Regions from separate parts of the Streptomyces sp. NPDC127097 genome, predicted to be linked through region 2. Evidence: predicted binding sites of a transcription regulator. Region 2 holds the regulator's gene; the other holds the start of a gene.
What was found. Region 2 encodes HspR, which represses chaperone genes until heat shock. Its sites were predicted from a motif close to TTGAGNNNNNNNNNCTCAA; they were not measured.
Positions count from the first base shown of each region.

Region 1: the regulator HspR is predicted to act here: its motif matches at 1,738-1,756, upstream of lon (endopeptidase La).

Region 1 is NZ_JBHXFI010000030.1:63,846-67,049, forward strand. Features, by position in the region: gene lon (endopeptidase La) at 1-1,715, opposite strand, end outside; gene ACFWJW_RS22675 (pentapeptide repeat-containing protein) at 1,938-2,771, opposite strand; gene ACFWJW_RS22680 (YfbM family protein) at 2,972-3,204, shown strand, end outside.
Region 2 is NZ_JBHXFI010000022.1:14,106-17,309, reverse strand. Features, by position in the region: gene dnaJ (molecular chaperone DnaJ) at 1-1,009, shown strand, start outside; gene ACFWJW_RS18535 (heat shock protein transcriptional repressor HspR) at 1,011-1,466, shown strand; gene ACFWJW_RS18530 (hypothetical protein) at 1,573-1,977, opposite strand; gene ACFWJW_RS18525 (pyridoxamine 5'-phosphate oxidase family protein) at 2,381-2,785, opposite strand; gene ACFWJW_RS18520 (Uma2 family endonuclease) at 2,815-3,204, opposite strand, start outside.

The DNA of each region.
Region 1 (3,204 bases), on a different contig from region 2:
AGCCTGGCGACCGCGCGCTCCAGATTCCGTACGCCCGCCTCGCGGGTGTATTCGCCCGCCAGCTTGCGCAGCGCCTCGTCCTCCAGGGTCACCTCGCCGGGCTCCATACCGGCCCGCTCCAGCTGGCGCGGCAGCAGATGGTCCCGGGCGATGACGACCTTCTCGTCCTCCGTGTAGCCGTCCAGCCGGACCAGCTCCATACGGTCGAGCAGCGGCTCGGGGATGGCTTCGAGGACATTGGCGGTGGCCAGGAAGACCACATCGCTGAGGTCGAGTTCGACCTCCAGGTAGTGATCGCGGAAGGTGTGGTTCTGCGCCGGGTCCAGGACCTCCAGGAGGGCGGCGGCCGGGTCGCCCCGGAAGTCGGAGCCCACCTTGTCGATCTCGTCGAGGAGGACGACCGGGTTCATGGAACCGGCCTCCTTGACGGCCCGGACGATGCGGCCCGGCAGCGCGCCGACATACGTACGGCGATGGCCGCGGATCTCCGCCTCGTCCCGGACGCCGCCGAGCGCGACCCGGACGAACTTCCGGCCCATGGCCCGTGCGACGGATTCCCCGAGCGAGGTCTTGCCGACACCGGGCGGGCCGACCAGCGCCAGCACCGCCCCGCCGGCCCGTCGCCCGCCACCGTCCTTGCCCGCTGCCCCCTTCGAGGGCCCGCCGACCAGGCCGAGACCGCGCTCGGCCCGCCGCTTGCGGACGGCCAGGTATTCGGTGATCCGCTCCTTGACGTCCTCCAGGCCGGAGTGGTCGGCGTCCAGGACCTCCTTGGCGCCGGCGATGTCGTAGGCGTCCTCGGTCCGTTCGTTCCACGGGAGTTCGAGGACGGTGTCCAGCCAGGTGCGGATCCAGGAGCCCTCGGGGCTCTGGTCGCTGGACCGCTCCAGCTTGTCGACCTCCTTGAGGGCGGCCTTGCGGACGTCCTCGGGCAGATCGGCGGCCTCGACGCGGGCGCGGTAGTCGTCGCCCTCGTCCTCCGGATCGCCGTTGAGCTCGGCGAGCTCCTTGCGGACCGCCTCCAGCTGCCGCCGCAGCAGGAACTCCCGCTGCTGCTTGTCGACGCCTTCCTGGACGTCCTTGGCGATGGACTCGGCGACATCCTGCTCGGCGAGGTGTTCCCGCAGCACCTCGGTGGCGTACTTCAGCCGCGCGACCGGGTCGGCGGTCTCCAGCAGCTGGACCTTCTGTTCGATGGTCAGGAACGGTGAGTAGCCGGAGTTGTCGGCGAGCGTCGGCACGTCCTCGATCTGCTGGACGCGGTCGACGACCTGCCAGGCGCCGCGCTTGCGCAGCCAGCTGGTGGCCAGCGCCTTGTATTCCGTGACGAGTTCGGTCACCGCACCGGGCAGGGGATCGGGGACCTGCTCCTCGACGGTGGTGCCCTCCACCCAGAGCGCGGCCCCGGGCCCGGTGGTGCCGGAACCGATCCGCACCCGGCCCAGGCCCCGGATCAGCGCGCCGGGATCGCCGTCGGACAGCCGCCCGACCTGCTCGATCCGCCCGAGCGTGCCGATCGCGGCGTACTTCCCGTCGATGCGGGGCACAAGCAGCACCCGCGGTTTGTTCCCCGAGGAGGCGGCCGCCTGGGCGGCCTCCACCGCTGCCCGTACGTCCGCGTCGGACAGGTCCAGGGGCACCACCATGCCGGGGAGCACGACCTCGTCATCGAGGGGCAGCACGGGCAGAGTGAGCGATGTGGACGTCGAAGCCATGATCTCCCCTTCGGCAAGCAAGTTGAGCTGTACTCACTCAATGCGGCCGGGCCCGGAGATGTTCCCCCGGGGGCGTTCGCTGTGAGCGATCAGGGGAGTTGCCGTTCCGGCGGGCCGGGCCCCCGGCGGTCGGGCGGGCGGGGCCGGGCTCCTGTGGGTCAACGGCGGGTACGGCCGGACGAGGCAGGCCGGGGTGCGGGGCAGTGGGGGCGCGGGGCCGCGCTACCAGTGGGCGGGCCGGCTCAGGTTCTGCGGCAGCTCGGTCGCGGCATCGCCCTCGGCCGCGTTCAGCTGCGCCTGGGTGAGGAAGAGCGCGCCGGTGAGATCGGCGCCGGCGAGGTCGGCGGCGCGCAGATCGGCGCCGATCAGGTCCGCCGTGCGCAGATCGGCGCCCTTGAGGTCGGCGGCGATCAGACAGGCCCCACGGAGGTTGGCGCCCCGGAGGTTGGCGCCCTTGAGGCGGGCCCCCATGAGGTCGGCGCCCCGCCGTTCCTTCTTACGGCCCGGGACCTGGGCCCGGACGAGTTCGCTGGTGCGCAGCAGCAGGGCGTTGACCTCGCCCCGGTGGGCCGCCACATCGAGCTCCAGCAGCTCCTCGGCGCCGCCGCGGGTGAGGCGCTCGGTCTCCTCCAGGGCGGCGCGCAGCTCGGCGTGGACCGGGCGGGCCGCCGGCCGGGTCAGCGCCTCGGACAGGTACCAGAGGAGTTCGTGCAGCTGCCGCATGACGGGGAAGACGTCGAACATCTGCCGGGCGGTCCCCGGGGCCCGTCGCCAGTCCTGTCCGTCGAAGGTGACCTGGGAGACCTTCTGCCCGGCGCCGAAGCAGTCGAAGACGGTGCAGCCGGTGAAGCCGCGCGGGCGCAGCTCGTGGTGGATGCCGCAGCGGAAGTCCTGCTGAAGGTTCGGGCAGGGCCGGCCGGCGTCCTTGTCGATGGCGAAGTCCGCCGAGGCCGCGAACGGCAGCGCGACACAGCACAGCCCGAAGCAGCTGCCGCAGTCGGACGTCAGGCCGAGGTCGCCGGCGACGGGAATCGAGGGCTCGCGCTCTGAGGTCAAGGTGGGTGCACTCCTGCGTCGGCGGGCACCGCACGAGGCCGTGCCGGGAAGGGGCCGCCATTCTCCCAGGCGCCGGCGGGGCGGCGACGACCCGGCCGCGCACCGGCGTTCGCCACGCCCGGCCCGTTCCGCCCGCCGCGGCCGGGCACCGCCCCGCCGCGCACCCGGCGTTGTCAGTGGCCGGCCCTAACGTCGGGTCCATGAGCATGATCGGAGAGTACGCACGTGTCACTCCTGCCGAACTCGACCGCGCCCTGGGCGATCCCGAGTGGGCGCTGAAGCTGGTCCGGGGGCGGATGGAAGCGGAAGCCGTCAGTTGCCCGGAGCCCGCGTCGGCGCGCTGCCTGGACATCGACAAGACCTGGGACGCCCTCGCCTTCCTGCTGCGCCGCGCGGCCTTCCCGGTGGACATCGTCCATGGCGAACAGGCCGT
Region 2 (3,204 bases):
GATCTCCGAGGCGAACGACATCCTGGGCGACGCCAAGCGCCGTAAGGAGTACGACGAGGCGCGCACGCTGTTCGGCAACGGCGGCTACCGGCCGGGGCCGGGCGGCGGCGGCAGCTTCAACTTCGACCTGGGCGACCTCTTCGGGGGCTCGCAGGGCCAGGGCGGCGGCGGAGGTTTCGGCGGCGGGCTCGGGGACGTCTTCGGCGGCCTGTTCAACCGCGGCGGCGCCGGTACCCGTACCCACGCGCGCCGGGGCCAGGACATCGAGTCCGAGGTGACGCTCAGCTTCACCGAGGCGGTCGACGGGGCCACGGTCCCGCTGCGGATGTCCAGCCAGGCGCCGTGCAAGGCGTGTTCCGGCACCGGCGACAAGAACGGCACCCCGCGGGTCTGCCCGACCTGCGTCGGCACCGGCCAGGTCAGCCGGGGCGCGGGCGGCGGCTTCTCGCTCACCGACCCGTGCGCCGACTGCAAGGGCCGGGGCCTGATCGCCCAGGACGCCTGCGAGGTCTGCAAGGGCAGCGGGCGGGCGACCAGTGCCCGGACGATGCAGGTCCGCATCCCCGCGGGCGTCTCGGACGGGCAGCGCATCAGGCTGCGCGGCAAGGGCGCCCCGGGCGAGCAGGGCGGCCCGGCGGGCGATCTGTACGTGGTCGTGCATGTCGACGCCCACCCGGTCTTCGGCCGCAAGGGCGACAACCTCACCATCACCGTGCCGGTCACCTTCCCGGAGGCCGCGCTCGGCGGGGAGGTCAAGGTGCCGACACTGGGCGGTCCGCCGGTGACGCTGAAGCTGCCGGCCGGCACGCCCAATGGGCGCACCATGCGGGCCCGTGGCAAGGGCGCGGCCCGTAAGGACGGCACACGGGGGGATCTGCTGGTCACCATAGAGGTGCTGGTCCCCGGTGACCTCAGCGACAAGGCGAAGGAGTCGCTGGAGTCCTATCGCGAGGCGACCGCGGGGCCGGACCCGCGGGCGGAGCTGTTCCAGGCCGCGAAGGGAGCTTGAGATGGACAGCCGGGGCGGGCAGCGTCGTAACCCCTATGAACTGACCGATGAGTCGCCGGTGTACGTCATCTCCGTCGCGGCTCAGCTCTCCGGCCTGCATCCGCAGACCCTTCGGCAATACGACCGGCTGGGGCTGGTCTCGCCCGACCGCACGGCCGGGCGGGGCCGCCGCTATTCGGCCCGTGACATCGAACTGCTCCGTACGGTCCAGCAGTTGTCCCAGGACGAGGGCATCAACCTCGCCGGCATCAAGCGCATCATCGAGCTGGAGAACCAGGTCACGGCCCTCCAGCAGCGGGTCGTCGAGCTCCAGGGCGCCCTGGAGGGCGCGGCCAGCGCGATGCAGCAGCGGGAGGCGGCGGTGCACGCCTCCTATCGGCGCGATCTGGTGCCGTATCAGGATGTGCAGCAGACCAGCGCACTGGTGGTCTGGCGTCCCAACAAGCGGCCGGAGTGACGGCCGCGGCCGGGGCGCCGACGCCCGGCACATAACGCGAGAAGGGCCGGGGAGACCCGGCCCTTCTCGCGTTTCCGTACGATCGCGGCGCCCGGCCGCGGTCCGCTCAGCAGCCGTTGTATCCGGCCGTCGGCATCGACAGCCGCCGGTGCACCTGCGACTTCATCGCCAGGGTGTAGACCGGCTCGTCGAGGTCGGCGGTCTCCAGGCGGACGCCGGCCGCGGCGCACCGTGCGGTGAACTCGTCCGCACCGGCGATGGCGTTCTCCAGCGCCCGGCGGTTGGGCGCCACGAACACATCGACCAGGCCCTCTTCGACGTCACGCCACAGCGCGCCGTGGTCGGCGCGCAGCTGGTGCAGGCTGAGCTGGCAGGTCAGGTGGTAGTCACGGGCCGCCGCCCACTGCTTGCACATGTCGTGCTGGCTGCGGTCATCGACCAGGAACGGATCCTCGTCCAGCTCGGACAGCGGCATCAGGCAGGCGATCGCCGTGACTCGGACCGAGTTCATCGTGCCCTCCGGGGCGTGGCGACTGTGGGGGCGACGATACCCCCGCGAGCGGCCCGTGGAGGAGGGGCTGTACCGGGCGGCGAGGCATAGCCGCAGGCGTGGCAGATCTTCCAGCCGTCCTGATTCACGGCGAGCTGGCCGCCGCAGCGCGGGCAGAGCTCGGCGTGCGGATGCGGCCGGGCGGGGGACGGACGGCGCGGAGCGGTCGTCACCTTGCACACTGCCGACGCCATACGGCCTCCAGCTGCTGTCTTTTGCAGGGGACAGGTCCGATGTCGTCCGTGATTGCGCGGAGCTGTTCGGTTCCCGTCGCTCTTGAGTACCAGGTGGGTGGCCCGGAGCGGATCCGGAGGGACCGTTTCCGGCCAGCGCGCCGGAGGGGGAGCGGCGGTCGGGCCGGCGCTCAGGCCCGGCCCATCGCCTTGGTCACCGCGATCTCGATCATGACGCGATCGGGGTTGGGCGTCGGCGTCCGGCCGTACCGCTCGGCGTACCGGCGCACCGCGTCGGCCACCGACTCGGCGTCCGTACGCACCCGGGCCCGGCCCTCCAGCGTCGCCCAGCGCCCCTTGTCGACCTGGCACACGGCGACGGTGGCACCGTCCGCCCCGGCGGCGAGGATGTTCTTGACCTTGGCACTGTCCTTGCGGGTGATGATCCGCGCGATCCGCTGCCCGGCGTCGTAGGTGACGCCTACGGGAACGACATGGGGCGTCCCGTCCGTACGCAGCGTGGTGAGGGTCGGCATCAGATACTCGCCCCAGAAGGCGAGGTATTCCGGGCTGAGGGCGCTGAGGTCATGGGCCATGGGGGCCAGAGTAGTTCGGCGCCCGGGACTCAGAGGAAGTCGGCGGTTTCGAGGTCGAAGGAGAAGGGGGCGGGGAGGGGGACGGGCTTGCCGATGGGGACGGTGTTGTGCCCTGCGTAGTCGTTCCCGGTGGGCTCGCTGAACAGCGTGATCGTGCCCTCGCCGCGGTCCACGAGCAGATAGAACGGGATGCCGGCGTGGGCGTAGCAGTGCCGCTTGCGGACGCGGTCGTGCTCAGGCTTGCTCGATGTCACTTCCATGACCAGGGTGACGCCGTCGCTGGGCATCCAGGGCTCGGCATCCAGGAACACATCCAGTTCGGTGGGCGCGAACGTGGCATCGGGGATGACGTGGTTCTTGCGGTCGGCGGGGTTCAGCAGGAGCCCCTTGCCGCCGGAGACGTCCATGTCGGTCGCGGA